Regions from separate parts of the Nostoc sp. FACHB-133 genome, predicted to be linked through region 2. Evidence: riboswitches for the same ligand, from Rfam matches in the RefSeq annotation. Region 2 holds a riboswitch; the other holds the start of a gene.
The links. Region 2 has a riboswitch for cobalamin ahead of H6G86_RS20485 (DUF1636 family protein). Riboswitches for the same ligand answer to the same signal wherever they lie in the genome.
Positions count from the first base shown of each region.

Region 1: it holds a riboswitch for cobalamin, as region 2 does, so the genes downstream of both, cobG (precorrin-3B synthase) here and H6G86_RS20485 (DUF1636 family protein) in region 2, are expected to answer to the same signal.

Region 1 is NZ_JACJSH010000001.1:353,253-356,399, reverse strand. Features, by position in the region: gene H6G86_RS01655 (WD40 repeat domain-containing serine/threonine-protein kinase) at 1-13, opposite strand, end outside; gene H6G86_RS01650 (FAD-binding domain-containing protein) at 245-1,150, shown strand; gene H6G86_RS01645 (putative universal stress family protein) at 1,178-1,594, shown strand; adenosylcobalamin-variant (AdoCbl-variant) riboswitch at 1,690-1,780, shown strand; gene cobG (precorrin-3B synthase) at 1,747-3,147, shown strand, end outside.
Region 2 is NZ_JACJSH010000025.1:16,968-20,114, reverse strand. Features, by position in the region: gene H6G86_RS20495 (WD40 domain-containing protein) at 1-31, shown strand, start outside; gene H6G86_RS20490 (cobalt-precorrin-6A reductase) at 421-1,164, opposite strand; gene H6G86_RS20485 (DUF1636 family protein) at 1,164-1,583, opposite strand; cobalamin riboswitch at 1,606-1,769, opposite strand; gene H6G86_RS38785 (hypothetical protein) at 2,036-2,227, opposite strand; gene H6G86_RS20480 (SemiSWEET transporter) at 2,154-2,351, shown strand; gene H6G86_RS20475 (B12-binding domain-containing radical SAM protein) at 2,495-3,147, shown strand, end outside.

The DNA.
Region 1 (3,147 bases), on a different contig from region 2:
TGCACAAGCTCATCGTCTTGAAAAGTGACAGATTTATCTGATATCTTAGCTTTACTTACTGATAACCTGAAAAAAATCAGTATCAAAGCGATGCTTGCAGCAAGCTATGCCTACGCACCCATTTATATTTGCTTATAAACAGTTCTCTCATAAGGTTGAGAGCGATCGCTCATATTTATCCGCCATAATAATGACTTAACCTACAGGTATTTTTGTTTATTTATTCCCACCCTTCAAAGTTCACATGGCTAAAGATATGCAACGCGAATTTACCAACCGCGATGAGTTGGTAGCCTATCTCCGCGAACAATTCCCAGATGCGGCACGACGCGATGACCACATCAGCGAAACAGTGGGGGGACGGAAAGCAGCACAAGAAGCGCTGCAAAAAATCGACCCAGTACGTTACGCGCAAACACGTAATTTTTTCACAGGTGCGGTGACGCGACTTTCGCCTTATATCCGTTATGGCGTTTTGAGTTTGCGAGAAATTCGAGATTATGCCTTTGACCAGATACAGCAAAAAAACGATGCTACGAAACTAATTAATGAGTTAGGTTGGCGCGACTATTGGCAACGGTTGTATGTAAAGTTAGAGGATGGAATCTGGAAAGACCAGGAAGAGTACAAAACTGGTTACACTGTGGCTGAATATTTACCCGAATTGCCGCAAGATATCAGACAAGGAATCACAGGCAGAGTTTGCATCGACAGTTTTAGCCGTGATTTAAAAGAAACTGGCTATCTACATAACCATGCACGAATGTGGCTAGCAGCTTACATTGTCCATTGGCGGCGTATTGGTTGGCAAGCAGGAGCCAAGTGGTTTCTCGAACACCTTTTAGATGGTGATCCTGCTAGCAATAATATGTCATGGCAGTGGGTTGCCAGCACCTTTAGTCAGAAACCGTATTTTTTCAATCGTGAGAACTTAGAACGCTACACTGAAGGCGTTTATTGCCAGAAATGTCCGCTTTACGGTCATTGTGATTTTGAAGGCAGCTATGAAGAATTAGAACAGCGACTTTTTCCCAAAGGAGAATTTAGAAAACAAGCCAATAGCCAAAGTTGGCAGCGTGATAAAAAAGGGAAGGGGAGCAGGGGGAGTGGAGGAGGACAAGGGGGACGAGGGGGACAAGGAAGACAATAATAACTCTTGACAAATGACAAATAACAAATGACTAAACCAATTGTTTGGGTGCATGGAGACTGCCTCAGTCCATACAACCCCGGATTACAAAAATACCCCGATGCCCCAGCTATCTGGGTTTGGGACGAGGCTTTGATAGATGAGTGGCAACTGAGTCTTAAACGCCTCACTTTTATTTACGAATGCTTGCTAGAGTTACCCGTTGTTATTCGTCGTGGCGATGTAGGACAAGAAATTTTAGCTTTTGCGAGAGAACATGATGCGAATTTAGTCGTCACAGCCAACAGTCCCAGTCCCCGGTTTGATGATATCTGCAATCAAATAGAGGGTTCTATAGCAGTGGAAACGCTAGAGGTAGAACCATTTTTTGACTATGATGGATATATTGACCTGAAGCGGTTCTCGCGCTATTGGAAAGTGGCTCAAAATTATGTTTTTGAATAGCCAAATTAGCGATTGCTTTTTCTAGCAACAGACGCAAGATTTTGCGATCGCAACTCCCACTATTAAATTTTCTGACTACCTTCTCGTGCTAAATTATTAAAGCTTGGTGTTGGGAAACTCCGGTAAAATTCCGGGACTGTGCCGCAGCTGTGATGGGATCACCCAAGTCAGAATGCCAACTCTCAAGATGTCACACTCACCATCTACTCCCTGCGTTGCACGGGGAAGGAGTTCCAAGTTTGCTTTCTGGATTTGCCACTTGTCCTGGCTTGTTTTATGCTACACCCGCCGCTGATGGTATATTATCTCGCATTAGAATACCAGGTGGAATTATTAGTAGTCAGCAGTGCCGTGCGATCGCAGATATAGCAGACCAGCATGGTGGTGGCTATGTTGATGTCACTAATCGAGCTAACCTACAAGTCCGCGAAATTCGCACGGGGATAAATAGTGAGGTTTTGCAGCACTTACAGGATATGGGATTGGGTTCTCGCAATTCTGTTGTAGACCACATCCGTAATATTATGACCAGCCCAACTGCTGGTATTGACCCGCAAGAATTAATCGACACTCGCCCTTTTGTCCAAGGTTGGGATAATTATATTGCTGAACATCCGGCGCTTTCGGGACTATCGGCAAAATTTAGCGTTTGCTTTGATGGTGGTGGAATTATTCGGGTGTGCGATCGCCTAAATGATATCTTATTCGCTGCTGTCTTAGTCGATGCTGATGTTTACTTCCGCCTCTATCTCAGTGTCGGCGCAAAGGGTCAACCGCCTAGCGATACAGGGATTTTGTTAACACCAGAGCAATGTTTACCCGTCTTAGCAGCTTTAACAGAGGTCTATCTAGCTCATAGTAATACTACAAATAATCGCCGGCTACGTCTCTTAGAGTTATTGAATACTTTGGGTTATGAAAATTATCTCCAAGAAGTTCAGCAGCGCTTACTTTTTTCTCTTTTATGCAGTGACCTAACCCCCCAACCCCCTTCCCTACGAGGGAAGGGGGAGAAATTCTCCCCTCTCATTGCAGGAGAGAGGTTGGGGGAGCGGTCAGAGGGGAAATATCAGCATATTGGCATCCATCCCCAACGTCAGCAAGGCTTATTTTACATTGGTCTGGTGTTACCTCTTGGACGGTTGGAGAGTAAGCAGATGAAGGGTTTGGCAGATTTAGCAGCAAAATATGGTAGCGGCACTCTTCGGTTAACCCCCTGGCAAAATTTGCTGCTAACAGATATTCCTCACCAATGGGTTGCTGATGTTCACAATGAAATTGCTTTCTTAGGATTAGATACCTCAGCAACTAACATCAAGAGTGCGTTAATTGCCTGTTCTGGAAACAAAGGTTGTGCCTCTTCTGCCACAGACACTAAAAGTCATGCGTTGGCATTAGCAGAGTATCTTGAAACTCGCGTTACTCTGGATTGTCCAGTTAATATCCACTTTAGTGGCTGTGAAAAATCTTGCGCCCAGCATAACAAGAGTGATATTACATTGCTCGGTGTCAGCATTGAGGATGGCAATGGAACTGTAGAAGGTTATCACGTT
Region 2 (3,147 bases):
TCGCTCCCTTTGTAATATGCCAAATAAATAATTTCTCTCGTTGGGGTGGATTTTTATTGATGCGGTCGCGTTTCTTCTACAACATTCTTTTGTATTGGGGACTTCCAAGAAATAAATTACCCAAATAAACGTAGACGCTTCTCTACGAGACGCTACGCGAACGGCTTGCCGCAGGCTACCACAGAGGCACAGAGAACACAGAGGAATGAGGAGGAGAGAGTTTTTTCGCCAGTTTTTTGGATATTTTTTTATTTGGAAGTCCCTTATATAGCAATACGGTTCAGTTAAGACTAAAACTTTGTTATCTAAGTCAATTTTTTAACGAACCGCCAAGGCGCAGAGGACGCAGAGAGAAGAAAGAGAAGGAAAAAATTGCTTAACTGAACTGTATTGCCTTATATAGAAAATTTTTACTATCCACTAATTATGCAATTTGTCAAGTAGCCATGCCAAAGCACCTTCAACATCACTAACTTGCTCTCCTGGCGGTATGGCTGGACGATTTACCATCACAACCTTCACGCCCAGTTCTCGCGCTGCAATAATCTTGGGCTTTGTGGCTTCGCCACCGCTATTTTTACTGACTATGGTATCAATCTTGTTATCAATCAGGATTTGCCTTTCATTATTGAGGGTAAAGGGCCCGCGATCGCACAATACCATCCCCGGTGGTACTAAGGCATCCTCAACAGGAGGGTCAATCATCCGCATCAAGAACCAAATTTCCTCTAAGTGAGCAAAGGCGGCGAGTTCTTGTCTACCAACCGTCAAAAATACCCGATGTGCTTGGTTTTGCAGTGATGCGGCGGCGGCTTCAACGCTATCAACTTCCATCCAGCGATCGCCACTTTCTTTTTCCCAAGGCGGGCGTATTAACATCAGACGGGGTACTCCGACTTCATTTGCAGCATCTGCCGCATTAAAAGAAATTTGACTAGCAAAAGGATGCGTTGCATCAATTAATAAGTCGATTTGCATTACTCGCAGATAGCTAGCCAATCCAGCCACACCACCAAAGCCTCCAACCCGTAAATCGCCCAACGGAACTGATGGTTCACGGGTGCGACCTGCTAAAGACGTAATTGCATCTAATCCTTGGATAGTTGCAACTCTAGCAGCCAGTTCTGCGGCATCTCCTGTACCACCCAGAATCAAAACGCGCATTAGTAAGATAAAGGTGGAATCTTTGCTAAAATGCCCTTCTTCAGGGCTTCTGGACGCTCTGACCAAGGCAGCAAACCATCTGCTTTGACATAGTATTGACTAGCGCATTTTAGTATCGCAGATGCACTATCATCAACGGCTAAATCACCAAACAAATATGTCAATTTACCTTTGGCAGCAAAGGCAACCACACAGGAACGATTACAAGCACTCATACATTCAACTTCTTGAATTGGGAATTCATCTCGTAACTCCCAATCTTGTGCAATTTGCTGAAGTTGGTGTAGAAGTTTTTCACCACCACTTTCACCTAAGCGTTTTCCCTCTTGCCAAACGCTAGCACAAGTTTTGCAAACAAATAAAGTATGGTCAGCAACACCCAAGGGATTCGCTGGGGAAATATTCACAGTAGTAGTCATCTGTACCTCGCAGATATATGGAACTAGTAAATCTATTTCGGCGGGCATCCTGACTCACGCAATTTGAGATTTTAGATTACATCTCAAATTGGTTTACAGTTGCGGGACAGCGCCGGATTTGCACCGAACTTTCCCCGTTACCTCTGGTAGCTGCTCCCCACCAGAACCGAATAACCTTATCGATCATACACTAGGGTTATCTAAGAAAAGGATATAGACTCATATTTGATTCTTAAAAAAATTCAGTATAGCTCAAAGACCCTTCTTTCCTATTGCCTCTTGCCTTCCCAGGCAAGTAAGCCACGCTGTGCGAACAAAAATCAAATCGGATTGCTATATAACCTATGCAACAAAATTACAAAAATCAGCTTCTAAATTTTTCAAACACTAAAAACTTTATCGAAACAGAATTCAGAATGAATTTTGTGCGACTAGTGGATGAATCCACTGATTCATTCTGACTTCTGAATTGTGACTTCTGAATTCTTCTTCAATTTATAGGTTTGTATTGCAATGGATTTTTTGACAATTCTAGGATTAGCTGCTGCCACAATAACCACAATCTCTTTTTTGCCACAAATGTTTAAAACATGGCAAACAAAATCAGCAAAAGATGTTTCTTTCTTAACGCTAATTACATTCATAGCTGGTATTTTTTTGTGGTTAATTTATGGAATATATCTTCAATCTTTACCAATTATTCTTGCTAATAGCGTGACATTGCTTTTTAACTTGATAATTCTATGGCTTAAAATTAAATATAGATAACCCTGCTCATAACTAAAACCTCTGACAGGATAAAAAGGATATATTCTGTGAATAGCAGGAAGAAAAACAATTAATGCTGCCTGTATATAACCTGACTCTAACTGTATTAATTACGAATTACGAATTACGAATTACGAATTATCATGACATCATCTGTATTTGACTCTGAACGCCTCCTTTTCACCCCCACTACCCCAGACACCAACGCTATCCCCATAATTTTCGCCTTTCCCAATGAATATAGCGTAGGTATCACTAGCCTTGGCTATCAGGTAGTTTGGGCAACCTTGGCAATGCGTGATGATGTGCAGGTGAGTCGCCTGTTTACAGATACTCACGAACAACTCCCCAGAACGCCAGAAATTGTGGGATTTTCGATTTCCTGGGAACTGGATTATGTGAATATTTTAAATTTGCTGGAATCTTTAGAAATTCCTATTCAAGCAACTTCTCGTGATGATTCTCATCCGATAATTTTTGGTGGTGGCCCCGTTCTCACAGCTAACCCAGAACCTTTTGCAGAGTTTTTTGATGTAATTTTACTGGGAGATGGTGAAAACCTACTGGGAAATTTCATTGAGGCGTACAAAGAAGTAAGAAATGCTTCTAGACAAACTCAACTCAAAAGACTTGCACAAATCCCAGGAATTTATATTCCCAGTTTGTACGAAGTCGAATATCACACAAAAGATGGTGCAATAAAATCAATTAAACCAATTTCTCCAGAAATTCCCGCAGTGGTGCAAAAGCAGACTTATCGAGGAAATACTCTATCTGCTTCGACTGTAGTCACCGA